Regions from separate parts of the Herbaspirillum sp. WKF16 genome, predicted to be linked through region 1. Evidence: predicted binding sites of a transcription regulator. Region 1 holds the regulator's gene; the other holds the start of a gene.
The links. Region 1 encodes FliA, which starts transcription of late flagellar genes. Its sites were predicted from a motif close to CTAAAGTTTNNNNNNNNNNNGCCGNTA; they were not measured.
Positions count from the first base shown of each region.

Region 2: motA (flagellar motor stator protein MotA) is a predicted target of FliA. The motif match lies at 1,799-1,825, and genes of this name have one in related genera.

Region 1 covers NZ_CP118632.1:2,084,644-2,096,542, forward strand. Annotated here, with positions in the region: gene Herbaro_RS09555 (CheR family methyltransferase) at 1-733, shown strand, start outside; gene cheD (chemoreceptor glutamine deamidase CheD) at 730-1,335, shown strand; gene Herbaro_RS09565 (protein-glutamate methylesterase/protein-glutamine glutaminase) at 1,411-2,487, shown strand; gene cheY (chemotaxis response regulator CheY) at 2,664-3,059, shown strand; gene cheZ (protein phosphatase CheZ) at 3,061-3,705, shown strand; gene flhB (flagellar biosynthesis protein FlhB) at 4,017-5,192, shown strand; gene flhA (flagellar biosynthesis protein FlhA) at 5,195-7,303, shown strand; gene flhF (flagellar biosynthesis GTPase FlhF) at 7,300-8,790, shown strand; gene Herbaro_RS09595 (MinD/ParA family ATP-binding protein) at 8,825-9,625, shown strand; gene Herbaro_RS09600 (RNA polymerase sigma factor FliA) at 9,631-10,368, shown strand; gene Herbaro_RS09605 (flagellar protein FlgN) at 10,457-10,918, opposite strand; gene flgM (flagellar biosynthesis anti-sigma factor FlgM) at 10,950-11,273, opposite strand; gene flgA (flagellar basal body P-ring formation chaperone FlgA) at 11,439-11,899, opposite strand, start outside.
Region 2 covers NZ_CP118632.1:3,082,004-3,093,902, forward strand. Annotated here, with positions in the region: gene motB (flagellar motor protein MotB) at 1-758, opposite strand, end outside; gene motA (flagellar motor stator protein MotA) at 824-1,684, opposite strand; gene Herbaro_RS13965 (class I SAM-dependent methyltransferase) at 1,854-2,648, opposite strand; gene flhC (flagellar transcriptional regulator FlhC) at 2,709-3,308, opposite strand; gene flhD (flagellar transcriptional regulator FlhD) at 3,485-3,802, opposite strand; gene Herbaro_RS13980 (cystathionine beta-lyase) at 4,382-5,551, opposite strand; gene Herbaro_RS13985 (hypothetical protein) at 5,747-6,139, opposite strand; gene rimO (30S ribosomal protein S12 methylthiotransferase RimO) at 6,139-7,515, opposite strand; gene phaR (polyhydroxyalkanoate synthesis repressor PhaR) at 7,735-8,292, opposite strand; gene Herbaro_RS14000 (3-ketoacyl-ACP reductase) at 8,663-9,403, opposite strand; gene phaC (class I poly(R)-hydroxyalkanoic acid synthase) at 9,564-11,357, opposite strand; gene Herbaro_RS14010 (hypothetical protein) at 11,416-11,664, shown strand; gene Herbaro_RS14015 (hypothetical protein) at 11,789-11,899, opposite strand, start outside.

The sequences.
Region 1 (11,899 bases):
CAGCCGCCTGGCGCGGCGGCTGCGCGCCACCGGGATCCAATCCTTCAACCAGTACCTCGACATGCTCGAGCGCACCCAGGATTCGGAGGAGTGGGAGGCTTTCACCAACGCGCTGACCACCAACCTGACGTCGTTCTTCCGCGAGGCGCACCATTTTCCCATCCTGGGCGACTTCCTCAAGACGCTGAAGGAGCCGGCCACCATCTGGTGCTCGGCCGCGTCCACCGGGGAAGAGCCCTACACCATCGCGATGACCGCCTGCGAGGCTTACGGAACGTTGACGCCGCCGGTGCAGATCGTCGCCACCGACATCGACACCAACGTGCTGGCCACCGGGGCCAATGGCGTCTATCCCATGGAGCGCATCGAGAAGATGTCGCCCGAACGGGTGAAGAAATTCTTCCTGCGCGGCAAAGGCAGCCATGAGGGCTATGTGCGCATCCGCCCCGAGCTGCGCAAGCTGATCACCTTCAAGCAGCTGAACCTGCTGGCCGACGGCTGGCCGATCAGCGGCCAGTTCGACGTGATCTTCTGCCGCAACGTGATGATCTATTTCGACAAGCCGACCCAGAGCAAGATCCTGTCGCGCTTCGTGCCGCTGATGAAGCCCCATGCCCTGCTGTTCGCCGGCCATTCGGAGAACTTCCTCTACGTGTCGGATTCGCTCAAGCTCAAGGGCAAGACGGTCTATGAGCTCAATGCGGCCCAGCGCGGCGCGAGGAGCAAGGCATGAGCCAGGCGCCGGACCAGTTCGCGTCCAACCTCTACTACGACCGCACGTTCGACTGCGATGCCGCCAAGATCCTGCCGGGAGAATATTTTTTTACCCACAAGGACATGATGATCGTGACCGTGCTGGGCTCCTGCGTGTCGGCCTGTATCCGCGATCGCGTGTCAGGCATCGGCGGCATGAATCACTTCATGCTTCCCGATGGCGGCGGCGATGAGGGCAGCCCGGTGTCGGCGTCGGCGCGCTATGGCAACTACGCCATGGAAATCCTCATCAACGACGTGCTCAAGGCGGGTGCCCGGCGCGACAACCTGGAGGCCAAGGTGTTCGGCGGCGGCAACGTGCTGCGCGGTTTTTCAGCGATCAACGTAGGCGAGCGCAACGCCGAGTTCGTGCGCCGCTACCTGAAGGACGAGCACATCCGCGTCGTGGCCGAGGATCTCAATGACGTGTGGCCGCGCAAGGTCTATTTTTTTCCACGGACTGGCAAGGTGCTGGTCAAAAAACTCAAACAGCTGCACAACAACACACTGGCGGATCGGGAAAAAGCCTACGCAAGCAAACTGGTTACCAAACCGGTGGGCGGCGAGGTCGACCTGTTCTGAACGACGGCATCTTCTTGTCGGTGTGCGCAGGACGCCACGACACGCAAGTGTGGCAGGCAATACGAAAGCATGACTATGAAAATAAAAGTTCTCATCGTTGACGACTCCGCGCTGATTCGCAGCGTGATGCGCGAAATCATCGGCAGCCAACCCGACATGGAAGTGGTAGGCGTGGCGCCGGATCCGATCATCGCCCGCGAGATGATCAAACAGACCAATCCCGACGTGTTGACCCTGGACGTCGAAATGCCGCGCATGGACGGCCTGGATTTCCTCGAAAAACTGATGCGCCTGCGGCCCATGCCGGTGGTGATGGTGTCCTCGCTGACCGAACGCGGTTCGGAAATCACCCTGCGCGCGCTGGAGCTGGGCGCCATCGACTTCGTCACCAAGCCCAAGATCTCGATCCAGAGCGGCATGCAGGAGTATGCCGACATGATCGCCGACAAGATCCGCGCCGCCTCCAAGGCGCGTGTGCGCGCACGCGCGCCGCGTCCGGGCGAGCAGGGCGCTACGCCCGGCGAGGCGCTGCCGCAGATCCGCAATCCGCTGACCAGTAGCGAAAAGCTGATCATCATCGGCGCCTCCACCGGCGGCACCGAAGCCATCAAGGAATTCCTGATCCGCATGCCTTCCGATTGTCCGGGCATCCTGATCACCCAGCACATGCCGGAGGGCTTCACCCGTTCCTTCGCCCAGCGCCTGAACAACCTGTGCAAGATCTCGGTGATCGAGGCCGCCGGCAACGAGCGCGTGTTGCCGGGGCATGCCTACATCGCTCCCGGCCACTCGCACCTGAAGCTGGTGCGCAGCGGCGCCAACTACATGACCCAGCTCGACCAGGGGCCGCCGGTGAACCGTCACCGTCCCTCGGTGGACGTGCTGTTCCAGTCGGCCGCGGCCTGCGCCGGCAAGAACGCGGTCGGCGTGATCCTGACCGGCATGGGCAAGGACGGCGCCCAGGGCATGCTGGAAATGAAGAATGCGGGCGCCTACAACTTTGCCCAGGATGAGGCCTCCTGCGTCGTGTTCGGCATGCCGCGCGAGGCCATCGCGATTGGCGCCGCCCATGAAGTGCTGTCGCTGCAGGCCATGCCGGGCCGGGTTCTGGCGTGGCTGGCGGAACACGGAAGCCGCGCCTTGCGGGTGTGAAATACCTGGCGGCGCCGATTCCGCTGCCATTTTCACGGTCGCTGCACTACAATGCCGTGGCGCAGGAGAGGGGCGTGCGGGCGCGGTGCGCACGTACGCGAGAAGACGGTGGACGGTTCAAGTTTGCATGTGCGCTTGCCGTTAACCAAGATCAATTGAATAGATGGAGTCTTAGCATGGCGGGTCCCAATACCAAGTTCTTAGTCGTCGATGACTTTTCGACTATGCGCCGCATCGTGCGCAACCTGCTCAAGGAATTGGGCTATACCAACGTGGATGAGGCTGAAGACGGCGTGCAGGCGCTGCAAAAGCTGCGCAGCGACCAGTTCGATTTCGTCGTCTCCGACTGGAACATGCCCAACATGGACGGCCTGACCATGCTGCAGGAAATCCGCAAGGATCCGGCCCTCTCCAAGCTGCCGGTGCTGATGGTGACCGCCGAGGCCAAGAAGGAAAACATCGTGGCGGCGGCCCAGGCCGGCGCCAACGGCTATGTTGTCAAGCCGTTCACTGCCGCGACGCTGGACGAGAAACTGGGCAAGATCTTCGAAAAGATGGCCGCAGGTGGCTGATATGGACGCCAGCGTGAAGCCTGTCCAGGCTGATGAAGGCGGCGCCATGAGCGACGTGGTGCTGGCCCGCATCGGCCACATGACGCGCAACCTGCACGACAGCCTGCGCGGCCTGGGGTTCGACCGCTTGCTGGAGCGGGCCGCGAGCGACATGCCGGACGCGCGCGATCGCCTGGAGTACGTGGCGCGCATGACCGAACAGGCGGCCCAACGTGTGTTGACCGCCACCGAGCTGGCCAGCCCGTTGCAGGAACGCATCGGCGACGGCGCGGCCGAGCTCAAGGCGCAATGGGATGCGGCCGGCGCCGGCAGCTTCTCGGAAGCCGATTACCGCGCCCTGGGCGCCAGGACGTCGGCTTTCCTGGCGCAGGTCGGGCAAGACAGCAGCGTGACCAAGCAGCAATTGCTCGACATCATGATGGCGCAGGACTTCCAGGATCTGACCGGCCAGGTGATCAAGCGCGTCACCCAGCTGGCGCATGAGCTGGAGTCGCAACTGGTGCAACTGCTGGTGGATTACTCGCCGGGCGACCTCAAGCGCGAAGACACCGGCCTGCTGAACGGTCCCCAGATCGATCCGGCCGGCAAGGACGTGATCGCCAACCAGGGGCAGGTCGACGACCTGCTGGAAAGCCTGGGCTTCTGACGGGGCGCCGTCCGCAAGGGCGGCCCCATGTTGTTGTGTTGAATGCATCAAGGACGGCGCCGGGGTGATTTCCTTGGGGAAATTGCCGCTGGTGCGGCCGCCGCCCGTTTTTCTGCCAAACGATCTTGCCATTTCGATACGCGTCGTTCTGCCACAGGCAGAGCATTGCGTTTTTGCCTAGTCCGAAATGGGGGACGTTTGTCCTCCTATTCCCCTGATGATTCCGCAGCCCGCTCGCCAATAATCCTGCCTATTGTTCTCGAAATCCGTCTATCAACCGGGAACGATGATTTTGCAGGGGGATTCGGCAGATGGCCGACGACAGCGACATGGAGCGGACAGAACCCGCCACGAGTAAACGCCTTGAGCGTGCTCGTGAGCAGGGTGATGTACCTCGTTCGCGCGAAATGGCGACCTGCGTGCTGCTGCTGGTGGGCGGCAGCTGCGTCTGGATGTTCAGCGGTCCCCTGGTGACCAGCCTGAACCGCCTGATGGTCGCCACCATGAGCTTCGAGCGCGCGGCCGCTTTCGATCCTGTCGTGCTGTTCAACATGTTCAGCGCGCATTTCATGGAAATTGTCGTGGCGACAATTCCTCTCGCATTCCTGATGACTTTGGCTGCAATAGCGTCTCCGCTGATGCTGGGAGGTTGGTTGTTCAACGTCGAGTCGCTGGCGCCGAAGTTCAGCAAGCTCAATCCGATCAGCGGCATCACCAACATGTTTTCCCTGAATTCGCTGGCGGAGCTGGTCAAGGCGGTACTCAAGACGCTGCTGGTGGGCACCGTCGCCTGGATAGTGATCCGCGGCCAGATCGATGCCGTCATGGGCCTGGGCGTGGAGTCGCTCAAGACCGCCAGCAGCCATTCGGCCCATCTGATGTGGATCAGCTTCATCACCATGGTGTCGGCGCTGATTCTGATTGCCATCCTGGACGTGCCTTACCAGATCTGGAATTACGGCAAGAAGCTGCGCATGACGCGTGAAGAGGTCAAGCAGGAGCACAAGGAGTCCGAAGGCGACCCGCACATCAAGGGCAAGATCCGCGCGATGCAGCGCGCCATGGCGCGCCGCCGGATGATGTCGGAGGTGCCGACGGCCGACGTGGTGGTCACCAACCCGACCCACTATGCCGTCGCGCTGAAGTACACGGAAGGCAAGATGGGCGCGCCCAAGGTGGTGGCCAAGGGCTTCGACGATGTCGCCGCCAAGATCCGCGAGGTGGCGCGCGAGAACAAGGTGCCGCTGCTGGAAGCGCCGCCGCTGGCGCGTGCGCTGCATACCCATACCGAAATCGGCGACGAGATTCCGGAGGCGCTCTACACCGCCGTGGCCGAAGTGCTGGCGTACATCTTCCAGCTTCGCACCTACGGCCAGTTTGGCGGCAACAGGCCGGTCGAGCCGACCGACCTGAACGTGCCCAAGGAAATGGACCCGGTCACCGCGACCAAGAAGCCGCGCGGACCACAAAGTAGAACACTGCAGTAACTATGGCAAAACTGAACACCTTGAAACTGCCGGCCTGGGTGCCGCTGAAAAACGGCAAGGCGCTGGCTGCGCCGATCCTGATCGTCATGATGCTGGCGATGATGGTGCTGCCGCTGCCGGCTTTCATGCTGGATCTGCTGTTCAGCTTCAACATTTCGCTCTCGGTCATCGTCCTGATGACCGCCCTCTATACCGTCAAGCCGCTCGACTTCATCGCCTTCCCGGCGGTGCTGCTGGTGTCCACCATGCTGCGCCTGTCGCTCAACGTGGCCTCCACCCGCGTCGTGCTGACCGAAGGCCATACCGGCCCGGACGCCGCGGGTAAAGTGATCGAGGCCTTCGGCCACTTCCTGATCGGCGGCAATTACACCGTCGGTATCGTGGTGTTCGTCATCCTGACCATCATCAACTTCATGGTGGTCACCAAGGGCGCCGGCCGTATTGCCGAAGTGGGCGCGCGCTTTACCCTGGACGCGATGCCCGGCAAGCAAATGGCGATCGACGCCGACCTCAACGCCGGCCTCATCGGCGAACCCGAAGCCCGCGCCCGCCGCAAGGAAGTGGCGCAGGAGTCGGAGTTCTACGGCGCCATGGACGGCGCCTCGAAATACGTGCGCGGCGACGCCATCGCCGGCATCATCGTGACGGTGGTCAACATCGTCGGCGGCCTGATCGTGGGGATGGTCCAGCACGACATGGCCTTCGATGCCGCGATCAAGAACTACACGCTGCTGGCCATCGGTGACGGCCTGGTCGCGCAGATTCCCTCGCTGATCATTTCCACCGCGGCCGGTGTGGTGGTCTCGCGCGTGGCCAACGACCAGGACGTCGGCGGGCAGCTGATCAACCAGCTGTTCGCCAAGCCGGAAGTGCTCTACATCACGGCGGTCATCATCGGCGGCATGGGCCTGATTCCGGGGATGCCGCATTTCGCCTTCATCCTGCTGGCCGCCGCCATGGCCGGCGGCGCCTACGCCGTCAGCAAGCGCGCGCAGGAAGCCAAGGACGACAAGGCGCAATCGGAGTCGGGCGCTGCCGCCTCTGCTGCGGCGCCTGCGCAGGAAATGGAAGAGGCCACCTGGAGCGACGTCATGCCGGTCGATACGCTCGGCCTGGAAGTGGGATATCGTCTGATTCCGCTGGTGGACAAGTCGCAGGGCGGCGAGCTGCTCAAGCGGATCAAGGGCATTCGCAAGAAGTTCGCCCAGGAAGTGGGCTTCCTGTCGCCGCCCATCCATATCCGCGACAACCTGGAATTGAAGCCGTCGGCCTACCGCATCACCCTCAAGGGCGTGGACGTGGGCAAGGGCGAGGCGCATGCCGGCCAGTTCCTGGCGATCAATCCCGGCATGGTCACCGGTCCGCTGCCGGGCATGATGACCACCGATCCGGCCTTCGGGCTGCCTGCGGTCTGGATCGACAACAGCCTGCGCGAGCAAGCATCCACCATGGGCTACACGGTGGTCGATGCCGGCACCGTGGTGGCGACCCACCTGAACCACCTGATCACGACCCATGCCGCCGAATTGCTGGGCCGGCAGGAAGTGCAGAGCTTGCTGGATCACCTGGCCAAGGACGCGCCCAAGCTGGTCGAAGACCTGGTGCCGAAGATGTTGCCGCTGGGTACGTTGCAGAAAGTGTTGCAGAACCTCCTCATCGAGGGCGTGCATATTCGCGATATGCGCACTATTATCGAAACCTTGGCCGAACATGTGGCGCGCAGCCAGGAGCCCAGCGAGCTGACGGCAATCGTGCGTATCGCCCTGGGTCGCGCCATCGTGCAGCAGATCTTCCCGGGCGAGAGCGAGTTGCCTGTCATGGCGCTGGACGCCAAGCTCGAGCGCCTGCTGATGCAGGCGCTGCAGGCCAGCGGCGACAGCGGCGGCATCGAGCCCGGCCTGGCCGATTCGCTGGTGATGCAGGCCGAGCAGGCCGCGCAGCGCCAGGAGCAGATGGGGTTGCCGGCCGTATTGCTGGTATCCGGGCCGTTGCGTACATTGATGGCGCGTTTCCTGCGTCGCGCTCTGCCTAATTTGCGCGTGCTGTCGCACGCTGAAGTTCCTGAATCGAAAACGATTAAAGTTACCAGCCTAGTTGGAGGGCAAGCATGAACGTCAAGAAATTTATCGCCAATTCGTCTCGCGAGGCGTGGCGCCAGGTTCGCGAAGCGTTGGGTCCGGACGCGGTCATCCTCTCCAACCGCAATATTCCCGATGGCGTGGAAATCCTCGCCATGGCCAACGAGGACATGACCACCCTGGTCGGTCCCAACGGTACGCGACAGGTGCCCGGTGCCGCGCAGGCCGCCTCGCTGCAGCAGCAGTCCGGCCTGCCCCCGGCGCAGCAGCCCAAGCGGCCGGCCTTGCTTTCTTCCCCGATTGCCCAGCAGCCGGCTCGCGCCAAGCGTCCCGAAGATGCGCCGCTGCTCAATCAGCAGGCGCTGGGCCGCATCCCGGCACGCGACGCGGAGCAGGTTCCGGCCGCCGATGCGCGCGTGTGGCGCAGCCGCGGCAGCGACAGCGACGGCAATCGCCGGCGTGAGGCGGCCGACGCGCAGGAGCAAGACCAGGACCAGGATCAGCGCCCGCGTTCGGCCCTGCCTGAGTTCGACGGCAAGGACTACGATGAGATCCTGTCCGAAGTGATGACCGAAATCCGCTCCATGCGCGGCGTGCTGGAAACCCAGCTGGCGGAGATCTCCTGGGGCGGCGCGCAGAAGCGCGAACCGCTCAAGGGCCAGGTCATGAAGGAAATGCTGGCGGCCGGCTTCTCGGCCAGCCTGTCGCGCCTGATCACCGAGAACCTGCCGACCAACTCGAAGTCGCAAGACATCATGTTCTGGGTCAAGTCGGTGCTGGCGCGCAACCTGAGCACGCTGGGCAACGAAAACGAACTGCTGGAAAACGGCGGCGTGTTCGCGCTGGTCGGCCCGACCGGCGTGGGCAAGACTACCACCACGGCCAAGCTGGCGGCGCGCTGCGTGATGCGTCACGGCTCCGGCAAGCTGGCGCTGATCACCACCGACGGCTACCGTATCGGCGGCTACGAGCAACTGCGCATCTACGGCAAGATCCTGGGTGTGATGGTGCACTCGGTCAAGGATGAAACCGACCTGCGCATCGCGCTGGAAGAGCTGAAGGGCAAGCACACCGTGCTGATCGATACCGCAGGCGTCGGCCAGCGCGACCAGATGGTGGCCGAGCAGGATGCCATGCTGGCCGGCGCCGGCGTGGACATCAAGCGCCTGCTGTGCCTGAACTCCACGGCCACCGGCGGCACCCTCAACGAAGTGATCCACGCCTACTCGAAGTCGGGCCTGGCCGGCTGCATCATCACCAAGCTGGATGAAGCGGCCACCATCGGCAACGTGCTCGACGTGGTGATCCGCCACAAGCTCAACCTGCACTATGTGGCCAACGGACAGCGCGTGCCGGAAGACCTGCACGTGGCCAACAAGCTCTACCTTGCCGATCGCGCCTTCAAGCAAAAGCGCGAGACCGCGCCGTTCGAATTCCAGGAGGGCGAGTTACCGGGCGTAGTCGGCCCGACGGCCCTGTCCATGAATGACAAAGGCCTGCGCGAGGTGAGCTTTGGCTAGTTACGACTTTGACCAGGCGGCAGGCCTGCGCCGGATGCTGGAGCGTCCGGTGCCGCGCCTGTTCACCTTCTTTTCCGTTCTCGGCGAGGAAGACAAGAGCGCCACGCTGATCAACCTGGCGGCGTCGATCTCGCAGTCGGGTCACAACGTGCTGGTGGTCGATGGCGGAGTCGCCTCGTCCGGCCTGCTCACTCGCATCGGGCTGCGCCACGATGTCGCCACCCTGCAGGAAGTTGCGCAAAAAGAACGCTCCATGCACGAGGCCATGCGGCTGTTGCCTGAAGGCTTCTCGATGGCGCGCATCGCCCGCCGCACCGTACCTTCGGCCGCCAATCCCCAGGCCGGCCGGTTGGCCGAGATCTTTGACGCCCTGATTGAACAAGCTGAAATTACGCTGGTCAACGGAGTATTGGCGGACGACCAGTCGCTGCCGGTGTCGACCATGGAAATGGGCGAAATCATCATCCAGGTCTCGACGACAGCCTCATCCATCAAGGCGGCCTACGTGCTGCTGAAGAGCTTGAGCGACCGGCTCGGTCGTCGTCCCTTCAGCCTCATCGTCAACGACGCCACCGAGGCGGAGGCGCAAACGGTGTATGCGAACATGGCGCAGGCTGCCAGCCGTTATCTGGCGGCGCAATTGAATTTCCTCGGATCGATTCCTGCCGATGAGCATATTCGGCGGGCTTGCGGCCAAGGCAGGGCGGTGATGGACGTGTTCCCGTTCGCGGGCGCTACCATTGCCTTCCACCGCCTGGCCAAACGTTTTGTAGCGCCGGAAGCGGCGCGCAGCACTTACGGCATGGCAACCGATGGTGCGAGTCTCGGAGTGTGACGTGCATGTATAACGTCAAGGGAAAAACAGGCAAGAATGATTTGTTGCAGCTGCATGCGCCGCTGGTCAAGAAGCTGGCGCATCAGCTGAAGGCAAAATTGCCCCCTAGCGTCGAGGTGGATGACCTGATTCAGGCTGGCATGATGGGCTTGCTGGATGCCGTCAATCGTTACGAGGAAACCCACGGCGCCCAGTTTGAAACCTACGCCGTGCAGCGCATCCGCGGCGCCATGCTGGATGAGCTGCGCAGCAGCGACTGGCTGCCGCGCAGCATCCGCCAGAATGCGCGCAAGGTGGAAGAGGCCTTGCAATCGCTGCTGCAGCAGCTGGGGCGCCCGCCCCAGGAAAACGAAGTGGCCCAGCACATGAAGATGAGCCTGGTCGAGTACCAGGCCCTGCTCACCGAGTGCGGCGGCCACCAGCTGATCTATTACGAGGACTTCCACGACGACGATGGCGGACACGAGCATTTTCTCGATCGCTATCAGTCCAGCGCCGGCTCGGATGATCCGCTGCAGAACCTGATCAATGGCGGTTTTCGCGAGGCGGTGGTGGAGTCCATCCGCGCCTTGCCGGAGCGCGAGCAGATCCTGATGGGTTTGTACTATGAGCAGGAGATGAACCTGAAGGAAATCGGCGCCGTGATGGGGGTGTCGGAGTCGCGCGTGTGCCAGCTGCACAGCCAGGCGATTTCGCGCATGCGCTCCTATCTGCGCGAGCACTCCTGGACGGGGGTGGCGTGAAGCCGGCGCATTGAGCGGATGCTCCGCTTGTCCAAGCAAAAAGCCCGGCATTGCCGGGCTTTCTTGTTTGCGGTCCAGTGTTTGCCGGTCAGACTACGCCGAGCCGTCGGCCGCTGGACTTGATGCTGTTCTGGCCGTCGGGGCCGTAGAAGTTGCCGGTGCCGGTCTTGCCTTGCAGGATGGTCAGGGCGCCCTGGTTGACCGACAGCTTCTTGCCGATCAGGATGCCGTTGACGCGATTGACTTCCTTGGCGTCCTGGGCCAGTTCGAACAGGTCGGCCCAGATATCCTTGTCGGCATCCGAACCTTGCTCATTCATCCAGCGTTGCATGCCGGCTTCGTCCTCGGTATAGCCGATGCTGGCCAGGAGCTGGTGGCGATTGCCGGCCAGTGTGGTCATTTCGGCAACCAGCGAGGCTTTTTCGGAGATGATGTCGGTTACGCCTTCGGCCGAGGTTTCCGCCAACAAGGCCTGCTCCTGGCGGAGCTTTTCGACCAGGCGAACCAATGCCGCCTTTTCCTGGGGGAGACTGCTTGCGGGATTGCTCATGCCGATTCCGTGTAAAGCGTCTGGGACGAGGTCAGGCCTTGCGCGCGCTGATCAGCGTCTTGACGGTATCGAGCAGGCCGGTCGCGACTTTCTCGGGATCAACCTGGAAGGTGCCGTTGGCGATGGCGGCCTTGATCTCGGCAACTTTCTTCGCGTCGAAGCTGCCGTTGCTGCCGCTGGCCTTGGTTTCGAGCGTCTGGTAAGTCGACGAGAGGCGCACGCTGTCCGATGCGGCTGCCGTTGCGGCCGCGGAGTTGCCGGCCGTTGCACCGGCTTGGGCGCCATTGCGCGGCTGTGCCGGGGTCTGCTCGGTAGTGCGTCCGGCGGCGGATTTCAGGGCGTCATTAACGTTCACGGCAGTATTCCTTGTAGGGTGGGGGCGCAATGCACCCGCCTGTCGCTCTGATTATCGGCCATTTCTTCGCAAACTTTAATACCGGAGGCCCTAAATTTAGGCCTTGGACGCATTTTTCTTTACAAGCCCGGCGCAGAGAATTCCCATCGGAATCATTTCCGTATATCAATAGTTGATTTCCAGGATTCCGCCGGCCTTCGCGATGCCGCTGACGACTTGTCCTGCCGCCGTGCGGGCTTGCGCCATCTGGCCTTCGGTGGCATTGGTCAGCGCGCGCGCTTCGGTGGAAATCTGGAATCCCGGGCCGTTGGAAATGACCCGCACCGCCTGGCCTTGCTGCACCACGCGCTGGTTGCGGATCGAATCCATGCGCAGCGGAGTGCCGGCGCGCACCGACATGGCGGCCACCCGTCCGACGGCCTGCGCTTCTTCGGTGATGACGCCGTTGGGCAGGCTGGACATGTCGCCGCGCACGCGGGTCACATCGCTCAGGCTGATGGTCTGGCCCTGTACCAGCGGCACGGCGGCGACCAGATAATCGGAAATGACCTGGACGCTGGCGCGCACGTAGATGGTCCACGGCGAGGGCGCCACGCATTTGATGCCGATGGTGGTCTTGCCCCACA
Region 2 (11,899 bases), 1.0 Mb from region 1:
GACAGGCCCACCACGCGCAATACCTTGGATTCGTCCATGCCGCCCAGGATCAGCTCCCGGCGCGAGGCGTTGGCGCGATCGGCCGACAATTCCCAGTTGCTGTAACCGCGCTCGCCGCTCGAATACGGCGTGGCGTCGGTGTGGCCCGAGAGGCTGATCCGGTTGGGCACGTCGTTGAGCGTGCGGCCGATCTCATGCAGGATGTCCCGGGTGTAGGGCTGCAGCTGCGCGCTGGCCAGGGCGAACATCGGACGGTTCTTCTCGTCGACGATCTGGATGCGCAAGCCTTCGGAGGTGATGTCGATAAGCAGCTGGTTCTTGAACTGCTTGAGCGTGGGATTGGAATCGATCGCCTTTTCCAGGCGCGACTTGAGGTCTTCCAGGCGGCTGCGCTCGGCGCGTTCAAGCTCTTGCTGCGCCTGCTTCAAGGTCTGCTTGCGAGTGACGGTATCGTTTTCGCCCTTGCGCAGCTGGCCGTCCTGGCGGGTAAGATCCTTGCCGCCGCCGGGAATCACGGTGTTGGCGTCGCCGCTGCCGGAGCCGCCGGCCATGGCGACCTTCAGCGGGGTCTTGAAGTATTCCGCGATGCCGTTGAGATCGCCCTTGGCGGTCGAACCCAGCAGCCACATCAGCAGGAAGAACGCCATCATCGCGGTCACGAAGTCGGCGTACGCGATCTTCCAGGCGCCGCCGTGGTGACCGCCGCCGCCCTTCTTGATCCGTTTAACAATAATGGGACGTAGCCCTTCGTCGGCCATGCCTCTACTCCTGCTTCAATACTCTGGTTGCTGTGGAATCGATATGTACTTCGGGTCCGATCGCCTTATTTGCTCTTGGCCTGCTTCACGTGCTCTTCCAGTTCGAGGAAGGTCGGGCGTTCGGTCGAGAACAGGACCTTGCGGCCGAATTCGATCGACAGCGCCGGCGCATAGCCATTCAGGCTGGCCAACAGGGTAACCTTGACGCATTGGTAGATCTTGGTCGATTCGTGCAACTTCTGCTCCAGCAGGCTCGACAGCGGGCCCACGAAGCCGTACGCCAGCAGAATACCGAGGAAGGTACCGACCAGCGCGTGCGCGATCAGCATACCCAGTTCCGAAGGCGGGATGCCCACCGATTCCATGGTGTGCACCACGCCCATCACCGCCGCCACGATACCGAACGCCGGCATGCCGTCGCCCAGCTTGGCAATGCAGTGCACCGGAATCTCGCCCTCGTGGTGGTGCGTCTCGATTTCGTTGTCCATCAGGTTTTCGATCTGGAACGCATCCATGTTGCCCGACACCATCAGGCGCAGGTAGTCGGTCATGAATTCGATCAGGTGATGGTCGGCCAGCACGCCGGGGTACTTGCTGAAGATCGGGCTGTTCTCAGGCTCTTCGATGTCGCCTTCGATCGACATCAGGCCCTCTTTGCGCGACTTGGTCAGAATCTCGAACAACAGCGCCATCAGCTCCATGTACAGCGCCTTGGTGTACACCGAGCCCTTGAAGACGCTCGGCATGGCTTTCATGGTGGCCTTGATGGCCTTGTTGTTGTTGCCGACAAGGAAAGCGCCAAGCGCGGCGCCGCCGATCATCAGCAGTTCAAGTGGCTGAAACAGCGCCCCCAGGTGGCCGCCCGACATTGCGAATCCGCCGAAGACGGAGAAGCAGACCACGACATATCCAATTATGACTAACAAGTGCCTACTCCCGTCCCAGTGGCGTTGAGTGTATTTTCACGTTCGTCAGATTACATGTATTCCAATCAAGCAAATGGGGGAATACATATCCGAAAAACGCCCTTCCTTTTCGATTTACGGCTGAATTTGCGCAAACTTAATACGTAGCGTCTCGCCGTATCCACTTTCGCTACATGCGCCATCCATGCAGCACCGGGCCGCCCCCCTCGGGCTGGATCACGATGTCCGGAGGCGCCTCCGGGATATGGAACTCATAACTGAGCAGCAGTGAGCCGCCGCGCATCTCGGCCCTGGCCTTGCGCCACAGCGCCGCCATGGCGGCCGGGGACAGATAGGCGAACACCACGTCGTAGTCGGCAAAGTCCAGCAGCAGGTAGTCGCCGCGCACGAAGCGGCAGCGGTTGCCGTTCATGGCCGCCCTCACCCGGCTTACCAGCCAGGGCAGCGGCGCGATCTCGATGCCGATGAATTCACTCTCGGGCCGGCGGCGGGCCAGGTTGAGCACGGCGCCGCCCAGGCCGCTGCCGATATCCATGAAGCGGATCGGCCTCCCCTGCGGCAACAACCCGGCCACCGCATCCCAGGCCGGCTGGCCGGACGGGTAGAACGGCACCTGGCTGCGGAAGGTGGACCAGAACAGCACCAGCAGGAACAGGAAGACGGCCAGGAACAGCCAGGAAGGCAGGTGCAACTGCCCCACGCCCAGGGCTGCCGCGGGAAACACCAGCAGGATGAACCACCACCACGCCGCCATGCGGCGCAGGCGCGCCAGCAGCGCGGCGATCACGCCGTGCAGCAGCGAAGTCTGGAACGGGGAAAAGGGAGACAGGCCTGCGCGCTGCGCCAAGACATCCAGCACGTTGGCGCCGACCAGGCCGATGAAGAAGAGGAACAGCGCCTGCACCGCAGGCGCCTGCAGCAGCGGCCTGCGGCGGGCGCCCGGATCATTCTGGTGTTCTGACATCTATGCGAGCGGCCCCATGCTGATGAATGCGTACGCCGCCGCAAAAAAATGCGTCAATCCTCAGGCCACGGCGGCCAGCGGCGCCGAAACGGCCACCGGCATCAGCGCGGACTCGGACATGGCGACCACGACGGCATCCTTGGCCTTCTTGGTCTTGCCGGCGCGCGAGGGCATGTGGCACAGGCCGCACATGTAATCCTGGTGCAGGTCCAGGCGATGCACGACGTAATGGCCGTTGCACTTGCAGCAGGGCGTGGTCATCAGCATCTTGCTTTCGAAGAAGCGCACCAGGGTCCAGGCGCGGGTCAACGACAGCACCGGCTCACCCGAGTCCGAATGGCCAACCTGCTCGAGGTAGAGCTTGTAGGCCTTCATCACGGCTTCGATGCCGGAGATGCGGGCGTATTCCACCAGATACTTGTGGATATTGATGAACAGCGAAGAATGGATGTTGGGCTGCCAGGTGATGAACCAGTCCGTGGAGAACGGCAGCATGCCCTTGGGCGGAGAAACGCCCTTCAATTCCTTGTAGAGCTTCAGCAGGCGCTCGCGCGACAGCGAAGTTTCCGATTCCAGCAGCTGGAGGCGCGCCCCCAGATTGATCAGCTCTATGGCCAACTGAATTTCCTGCGCCTCTGTGACAACGCTTTTCTTAGCCATGTTACTACCCCCGATGATTTCGTAACGATTCTGCCTGACCCCATCCTCGCCACTTGTTTTCAGGGCGAGGCATCAGGCTTCAAACTTCCAAGACCAACTTATGTGCTACTCAACGTCTTCCCCACCGGCGCGTTGACTGACTAACGCGATGCGCCGGTCCTGCTCGTCTTGTTGTTTTACGAAATTTGTTCGCTGGGCTGACAAGCCATCAGGATGGCCGCATGCGACTGGGCCAGGCTTTTGTCCTTGTTGTAGTTCGTCAGCATGCCGAGAATGGCGCCATCGTCGAAGCGAAAGCGCGTCAGCATCATATTGGTGGCCGCCAACTTCATGATCTGCGCATTGGAGAGACCTTCGATCAGGTCCGCGATCTCGGCGCTGATGCCGAGCCGGAAAATCGCCGTCGGCTTGTCGGAGCGGATCATCTGCTGCGCCAGCATCAGATAGCTCAGATTGGCGTCTCGAATTTCCGCCATCATGTCGTTGGTATTCATTTGCACCCCGCCTCAAAAGAGAACTGCTTACAGTCAGTTACATTTACTTGACTGCAAGCCAATTCTGAGGGGGGGGAGAAAGGCGGGAAATTAGACTTGGTCGGTATTTTTCGTCAGAGACGCCACCGGGCCTCTTGTAGGTCTTTGTCTGACAAAAATCGGGGATTATTTCCTTATCGACAAGTATGCCGATAAGGAAGTCTGACTACAGAAGACTTTCGAGGCCGTAATCAAACTTCTAACAAAAAATATTTCCGCAACGAAATCGCGCCAGAAAATTGCAAAACACCCAATAAAAGCATATGTAAATTATTTGCATATGCCCGTCTTATGTTGCTTGCCAACGACTAGCTCATCAGCGCAGCCCATAAGCCTTTGTTGCCTGCAATGTAGTTTTGTTCTCGATGCGACGGCTGAAACTTGCATCTTTTTACAAAGGCTTACACTGTTTTCGCAACAGGATGATGACAAGCTTCATTGTAGAACTGCTGCGCTGGCAATAAAGCCGCAAACAGAAGGCAACATTTCCTTCAATTCAATTGCCGACAAGTAAATCGCGGAACATGTCGCCTTCCCGGCCTACATCCTGCCCATGGCTTGCTCGATGTCCCGAATCAGGTCTTCGGGCGACTCCAGGCCGATGTTGAAGCGCACCAGCTGCCCCTCCCTCATCCAGGCGCGCCGCATGCCGCGCATACGGTACGGCACGCACAGGCTGTGCGCCCCACCCCAGCTGTAGCCGATCTTGAACAGGCGCAGGCTGTCGACGAAGCGGTCGGTCTGCTCTTCGCTGAAGCGCGGGTCGACGATCACGGAGAACAGGCCGCCGGCGCCGGTGAAGTCGCGCTTCCAGAATTCATGCCCGGGGCAATCCTCGAAGGCCGGGTGCAGCACGGCGACGATCTCCGGACGCTGCTTGAGCCATGCCGCCACCTGGCGCGCGGCGGCGTCATGCGCTTCGAAGCGCAGCTTCATGGAAGACAGGCTGCGCAACACGAGATAGACGTCGTCCATACCCACGCCGAAGCCCAGCCGCATGTGCGCCAGTTCCAGCTTCTCGTTCAAGCCCTGGTCGCGCACGATCACCGCGCCCATCAGCACGTCGGAGCCGCCCGACTGGTATTTGGTGACCGCCTGCATGACGATGTCCACGCCATGCTCGAAGGCCTTGAAGGCCAGCCCCGCGGCCCAGGTATTGTCGATCGCCACCAGCACGCCCTTTTCATGCGCGGCGCGGCACAAGGCCGGAATATCAGGCACCTCCATCGACACGGACCCCGGCGCCTCAGTCCACACCAGGCGCGTATTGGGCAGGATCAGGTCGGCGATGCCGGCCCCGATCATCGGGTCGTAGAAACGCGCGGTGATGTTGAAGTCGCGCTCCAGCCACTGGCCGAGATCCTTGCTGGGGCCGTAGACGTTATCCGGCAGCAGCACATCGTCGCCGGTCTTGAGGAAGGCGAAGTTGACCATGGCGATCGCCGCCAGGCCGCTGGGCGTCACGCGGCAATAATTGCCGCCCTCGATCTCGGCCAGCCGCGCCTCCAGCACGAAGCTGGTCGGCGTTCCGTGCAGGCCGTAGGTGTAGCCCAGCTTTTCGCGCCAGTCGCGCGAGCGCATCGCCTCGACGTTGGGGAACAGCACGGTGGAAGCATGGTGAATGCCGACCGGGAATGCCTCGAAGCCGTCAGGGGCACGATATTGGCTGTGGATCAGGGAGGTCTGCGGGGTAGTGTTTTGTTCTGACACGAATCTGCCTTTGGAAACTGGGACGCGCGGCGGCGAGGAGCGCTGACCTCATGCGAAACTGCTTGCCGCAGAAAAACCTCACTATACGCAAAGAGCAAGCCGCGCGCAGCGTCCGGTCGCGCGATAAAAGTGAAAACGGCGGCCAAGCGGCCGCCGGGGAATGCAGGAACATGCCGCCGCGGCGGCGTTCATGGATCAGGGAATCTGCAACGAGAACGGCTTGTTCACCGAGCCATCGGCGTTGGACCAGGTGCCGGTGATCGCATTGCCTTGGCGGCGCCCATCCCACTGGCCGGAAACGTCGCGGCCATTGACCGACTCTTCCATCAGCAGGCTGTCGCCTTCGACCTCGCCGGCCACCATGATCTCCGGCGAACCGCCAAAAAAGAAATAGCGCCCCTCCAGCCCGTCTTCGTTCTTCTTGGGTTGCAGCGACAGCTGGATCGGCCGGCCATCGATTTCGCCACGCAGCACCATGGCGTGCGTCATGAGGTCCTGCTGCAGCGTGGCCGCGCCTGAGGCGCCCAGCAAGAACAGCAAGGGCGCGGCGACCAGAGCGCGCCGGATCAGCAGCATCGACGACGACATCACTCGGCGGCGCCCCACAGGTCGTGGGCATCGGCCGCGGTGATGCGCACGTCGACGAACTGGCCGACAGCCAGCTTGCGATGCGGCTCGAACGGCGGCTTGACGTAGACCACGCCGTCGATTTCCGGCGCATCCGAATAGGTGCGACCGATGCCGCCGCTGCGATCCACCTCGTCGATCAGCACACGCAGGGTCTTGCCGACCTTGGCCTGCAGGCGCTTCTTGGAGATCTCTTCCTGCAGCTGCATCACGCGTGCGCGGCGCTCCTCGCGCACTTCTTCCGGCACCGGGTTGGCGATCTCATTGGCGGTCGCCCCTTCCACCGGCGAGTAGGCGAAACAACCCAGGCGGTCGATCTCGGCTTCCTTCAGGAAGTCCAGCAGGTATTCGAACTCAGCCTCGGTCTCGCCCGGGAAGCCGGCGATGAAGGTCGAGCGGATCGTCAGGTCCGGGCACATGGCGCGCCAGGCCTGGATGCGCTCGATGTTCTTCTCGCCGCTGGCCGGGCGCTTCATGCGCTTGAGCACATCCGGATGGGCGTGCTGGAGCGGCACGTCCAGGTAAGGCAGCACCAGGCCCTCGGCCATCATCGGGATGACCTGGTCCACGTGCGGGTACGGGTAGACGTAGTGCAGGCGCACCCAGGCGCCGTACTGCGCGGCCAGTTCGCCCAGCGCGCCCACCAGTTGGGTCATGTGGGTCTTGACCGGCTTGCCGTTCCAGAAGCCGGTGCGGAACTTGACGTCCACGCCATAGGCGCTGGTGTCCTGCGAAATCACCAGCAATTCCTTGACGCCGGCCTTGAACAGGTTCTCGGCCTCCAGCATGACGTCGGCGATCGGGCGCGACACCAGGTCGCCGCGCATCGACGGGATGATGCAGAAGCTGCAGCGATGGTTGCAGCCCTCGGAAATCTTCAGGTAGGCGAAATGCTTGGGCGTGAGCTTCACGCCCTGCGGCGGCAGCAGATCGAGGAACGGCGCGTGCGGCTTGGGCAGGTGCTTGTGCACCGCCTGCATCACCTCACCCACGGCGTGCGGGCCGGTCACTTCCAGCACCTTGGGGTGGATCTTCTGGATGATGTCGTCGCCGTCGGCATCCTTTTTGGCGCCCAGGCAGCCGGTCACGATGACCTTGCCGTTTTCGTTGAGCGCCTCGCCGATGGCGTCCAGCGACTCCTGCACCGCGGCATCGATGAAGCCGCAGGTATTCACGATGACCAGGTCGGCGCCGTCATAGGACTTGGCGGTGTCGTAGCCCTCGGCGCGCAGTTGGGTCAGGATCTGCTCGGAATCGACCAGCGCCTTGGGGCAGCCGAGAGAGACGAAACCGACCTTGGGCAGGACCGGGGTGTTGGGAGCGGATGGATTGGACATGGGAGGCTGGCTAGGAAAACGGTGAAGAACGCTGGCGAAAGCGGAAAAATGCTTTAAAAATCAGGGCAGTATTGTACATCGTCCGGCATTGAAGCTGCCAATTTGCCGCCGCGACGTGTCTGCGATGCGCGACTGCGGCGCATCGGCGACGCCCGGCGCCAAAAACAAAATGCCGCCCGGCAAGTACCGGGCGGCATTCGCATCAGTCGCGGGGACGGCTTACTTCTTCTGGTCCGGCGGATTGCCGAAAGGGAAAGTGCCGAACATGTTCTTGGTCTGGCTTTGCATCTGCTCCTGCATCTGGATGAACAGGTTCTTGCTCTGCTCGATGTAGTTGCTCATCATGCCCTGCATCATCGGCCCCTGGACGTTCATGAACTGGGTCCACATCTCAGGGCTGAACGGCTTGCCTTCGTAAAAGCCCTTGGAATTCTCTGCCAGCTTGTTCTGGATGTCGATGAAGGTCTGGATGTTCTTTTCCAGGTAGTTGCCCATCATGCCCTGCATCGCGTGACCGTAGTAGCGGATGATCTGCGACAGCGCCGCGCTGGAGAACATCGGCACGCCGTGCGACTCTTCCTCCAGGATGATTTGCAACAGGATGCTGCGGGTCAGGTCGTCGCCGCTCTTGGCGTCGACCACGGTGAATTCTTCATTGTCCAGCACCAGCTGCTTGACGTCGGTCAAGGTGATGTAGGAACTGGTCTGGGTATCGTAAAGACGGCGGTTGGGATACTTCTTGATCAAGCGCTCAGCCGAATTTTTTGCATTAGTCATCTGAAGTCCAGTCTCTCTTTTCCAGCCGCTTTCGATGATGCGGCCATTGTTTGCAGCGATTGCGGGCCGCTTCAGTTACGGCTCCCAGCCCGCAGACGTCCGGGACATTCTGCTGTCCTCTCACTTACCTCGTTTTTCTTTTACTTGCCTTGCCCTGCTCCGTGCCGGCCATTCCGGCACGCCGCCGCCCCTGGTTTTTGCAGGGCAGCATGCGGGACATTATAGGGGGGAAAGAGCGGCAGCGGGCAAGCCAATATTGCGATGCGAAGAACAAAGCTCCGCCAGCGATGCGGCAATCGGAAACAGCCATTCCGTTCGCCGCATTCCTTGCGCGAACGAAGCCTGGCGGCTTCGCCCGCCGCAAGCGCCGTCAGCCCATGTACAGGCCGCCGTTCAGCGAGAAGTCGGAACCGGTGGCGTAGCCGCCTTCGTCGGATGCGATCCAGGCGACGATGGAAGCGATTTCTTCCGGCTCGCCCAGGCGCTTGACCGGGATGCCCGAGACGATCTTCTCCAGCACTTCCGGCCTGATCGCGCGCACCATGTCGGTACCGATATAGCCGGGCGAGACGGTGTTGACGGTCACGCCCTTGGTCGCCACTTCCTGCGCCAGCGCCATGGTGAAGCCGTGGATGCCGGCCTTGGCGGTGGAGTAGTTGGTCTGCCCGAACTGCCCCTTCTGGCCGTTGACCGACGAGATGTTGACGATGCGCCCGAAGCCGCGCTCCACCATGCCGTCGATGACCTGCTTGGTGACGTTGAACAGCGAGTTCAGGTTGGTGTCGATGACGGCGTCCCAGTCGGCCTTGCTCATCTTGCGGAACTGGCCGTCGCGGGTGATGCCGGCGTTGTTGACCAGCACGTCGACCTCGCCGATCTCGGCGCGGACCTTCTCGAAGGCGGCCCTGGTCGATTCCCAGTCGGACACGTTGCCTTCGGAAGCGTGGATGTCGAAGCCCTGCTCGCGCATGGTCGCCAGCCACTTGTCCTTGCGCGAGGAATTCGGGCCGCAGCCCGCCACGACGGTGTAGCCATCCTTGCACAGACGCGTGCAAATACTGGTTCCGATGCCACCCATGCCGCCGGTCACATATGCGATACGCTTGCTCATTGTCCTGCCTCCTAGTGTGGATGGTTATTGGGGTACTGCATGTCTCCCCCTTCTCGCGTGTGCTTTGCGTTCGCATTTGCCGGCGCTTCCCGCCGGCCGCATCCCTCTTCGTTGTCGCTGCCGGATTCTTTGTCCGGCTTGATCGACCTGTTTTCCGAAATCAGATGATCTTGTCGGCCTTGGCCTTGACGTAGCGGCCGGGCGCCGGCTCGATGTGCTTGTACCTGGATGAGCCGGCAGCCTTCGGCGCCGCCGCCTTGCGGCCGCCATGCTTGGCCAGGAAGGAGGCCCACTCGGTCCACCAGCTGCCGGGATGCTCCGTCGCCTTGGCGAACCAGGCGTCGGGGTCGGCTTCCAGCTTGTCGTTGGTCCAGTAGTTGCGCTTGTTCTTGGATGCCGGATTGATGACCCCGGCAATGTGGCCCGATGCGCCCAGCACGAAACGGTTGTTGGAACGCTTGCCCGCGTTGATCAGCGCCACCGAGGCATAGGCCGACTTCCAGGGCACGATGTGATCCTCGCGCGAGGCGTAGATGAAGGCCGGTGCAGTGATCTTGCGCAGGTCGATCTTCTCGCCGGCCACGACGAGGCGCCCCGGATCCTTCAGCGCGTTCTCCAGGTACATGTGGCGCAGGTAATAGCAGAACATCGGCCCCGGCAAATTGGTGCTGTCGGCGTTCCAGTAGAGCAGGTCGAAAGCGGTCGGCGCCTCGCCCTTCAGGTAATTGGACTCGACGTAGTTCCACAGCAGGTCGTTGGGACGCAGGCTGGAGAAGGCGCTGGAAAAATCGCGCCCGGCCATCAGGCCGCGCTTGCCTATCATTTGCTCGCGCATGGCCAGCTGCATCTCGTCGATGTAGACGTCGATGGCGCCGGTGTCGACGAAGTCGAGGAAGGTGGTCAGCAGCGTCAGGCTGGAGACGGGATCCTCGCCGCGCGCGGCCAGCAGCGCCAGCGCGCAGGACAGGATGGTGCCGCCCACGCAGAAGCCCAGCGCATTGATCTGCGGCTGCTTGCTGACTTCCTGCACGATGTGGATGGCCTTGACCACGGCGTCGTCGACGTACTGGTCCCAGGTGGCGCCATCAACGGAGGCGTCGGCATTGCGCCAGGAGATCAGGAACACCGTATGCCCCTGCTCCACCGTGTAGCGCACCAGCGAATTCTGCGGCTGCAGGTCGAGGATGTAGAACTTGTTGATGCAAGGCGGCACGATCAGCAGCGGCACCGCATGCACGGTCTTGGTCAGCGGCGCGTACTGGATCAGCTGGAACAGCTCGTTCTCGTAGATCACCGATCCTTCGCTGGCGCCGACATCGCGGCCCACCTCGAAGGCGCTTTCATCGGTCTGCGAAACGTGCCCCTTCTGCAGGTCGGCCAGCAGTTGCGCGATGCCCTTGGTCAGGCTCTCGCCGCGCGTCTCGATGATCTTCTGCTGCGCCACCGGATTGGTTGCCAGGAAGTTGGCGGGCGACATCGCATCGATCATTTGCTGCACCGCAAAACGCAACCGGTGACGCACCTTGTCGGTGCCTTGCACGGCGTCGGCCAGCGACAGCATGAAGCGGGAATTCAACTGATAGGCGGCCGCCTGAAACGCGAAGTAGGGATTTTCCTGCCAGGCCGGCGCCGACAGGCGGCGGTCGGTGATGGCCGGCGCCTTGGAGGCTGCCATCGATTGCCAGAGTTCGGAGAACTGCTGCGCGTAGTCCTGCTGGATGCGGCCCAGCTCGGCGGGATCCAGCGAGGCGCCCATCTCGCCCAGCTGCCGGGCCAGGGAGGACGGGTCGAACTGTCCGCCGCCGGGAGGCAAGCCCATGCCCGGGAAGCCCTGCAGCTGAGGTTGGAATTGTTGGAATTGGGACTGCAGTGAGGTCCAGAACTTCGGGTCGGACATCTGCGCCAGCCATGCGGATACATCGGGAGAGGGTTGCTGCGGATTCTGCTTGTTCATGCTCGGATCTGCAATTTTCGCGTATCGTTACGGTTTGTCTCGACGCTCCCGCATCACCATGTACATCGTCGCTATCGCATGGCTCTACGTCGTCTTCATGATGTCGATCACCGAACAATCCGCAGTCGCCGGAGTGACTACGTTCCTGCTGTACGGCGTATTTCCCTTGACCATTGTTTTATACCTGATGGGTACGCCGCAACGCAAGCGGAATCGACAAAAGCAGGAAAAAATGAAGGCCGCCCGCAAGGAAGAGCCGGCAACTGAAGGCTCGGCAAAACGCGAGCAGGACAGCAACGAATCCTGAGCCGGACTTACCCGAAAGAGCGATGGCGACCAACGCCGCCGATGCACCGCGAATGTGATTGCGCCGACCCGGCGCGGCCCGGGTTGCGCGGCGCACCAAACGCACCGGCGGCGAATGGTGATCTTCAGCGGGGTCGGATGCGCGCCACCTGGATGCGGCGATAGCGCCCCCTCAGGGCCGCCAGCATGTCGCGCAATACCGCGCTGCCGCGCCACGGCGGCGAGACATAAGCCAT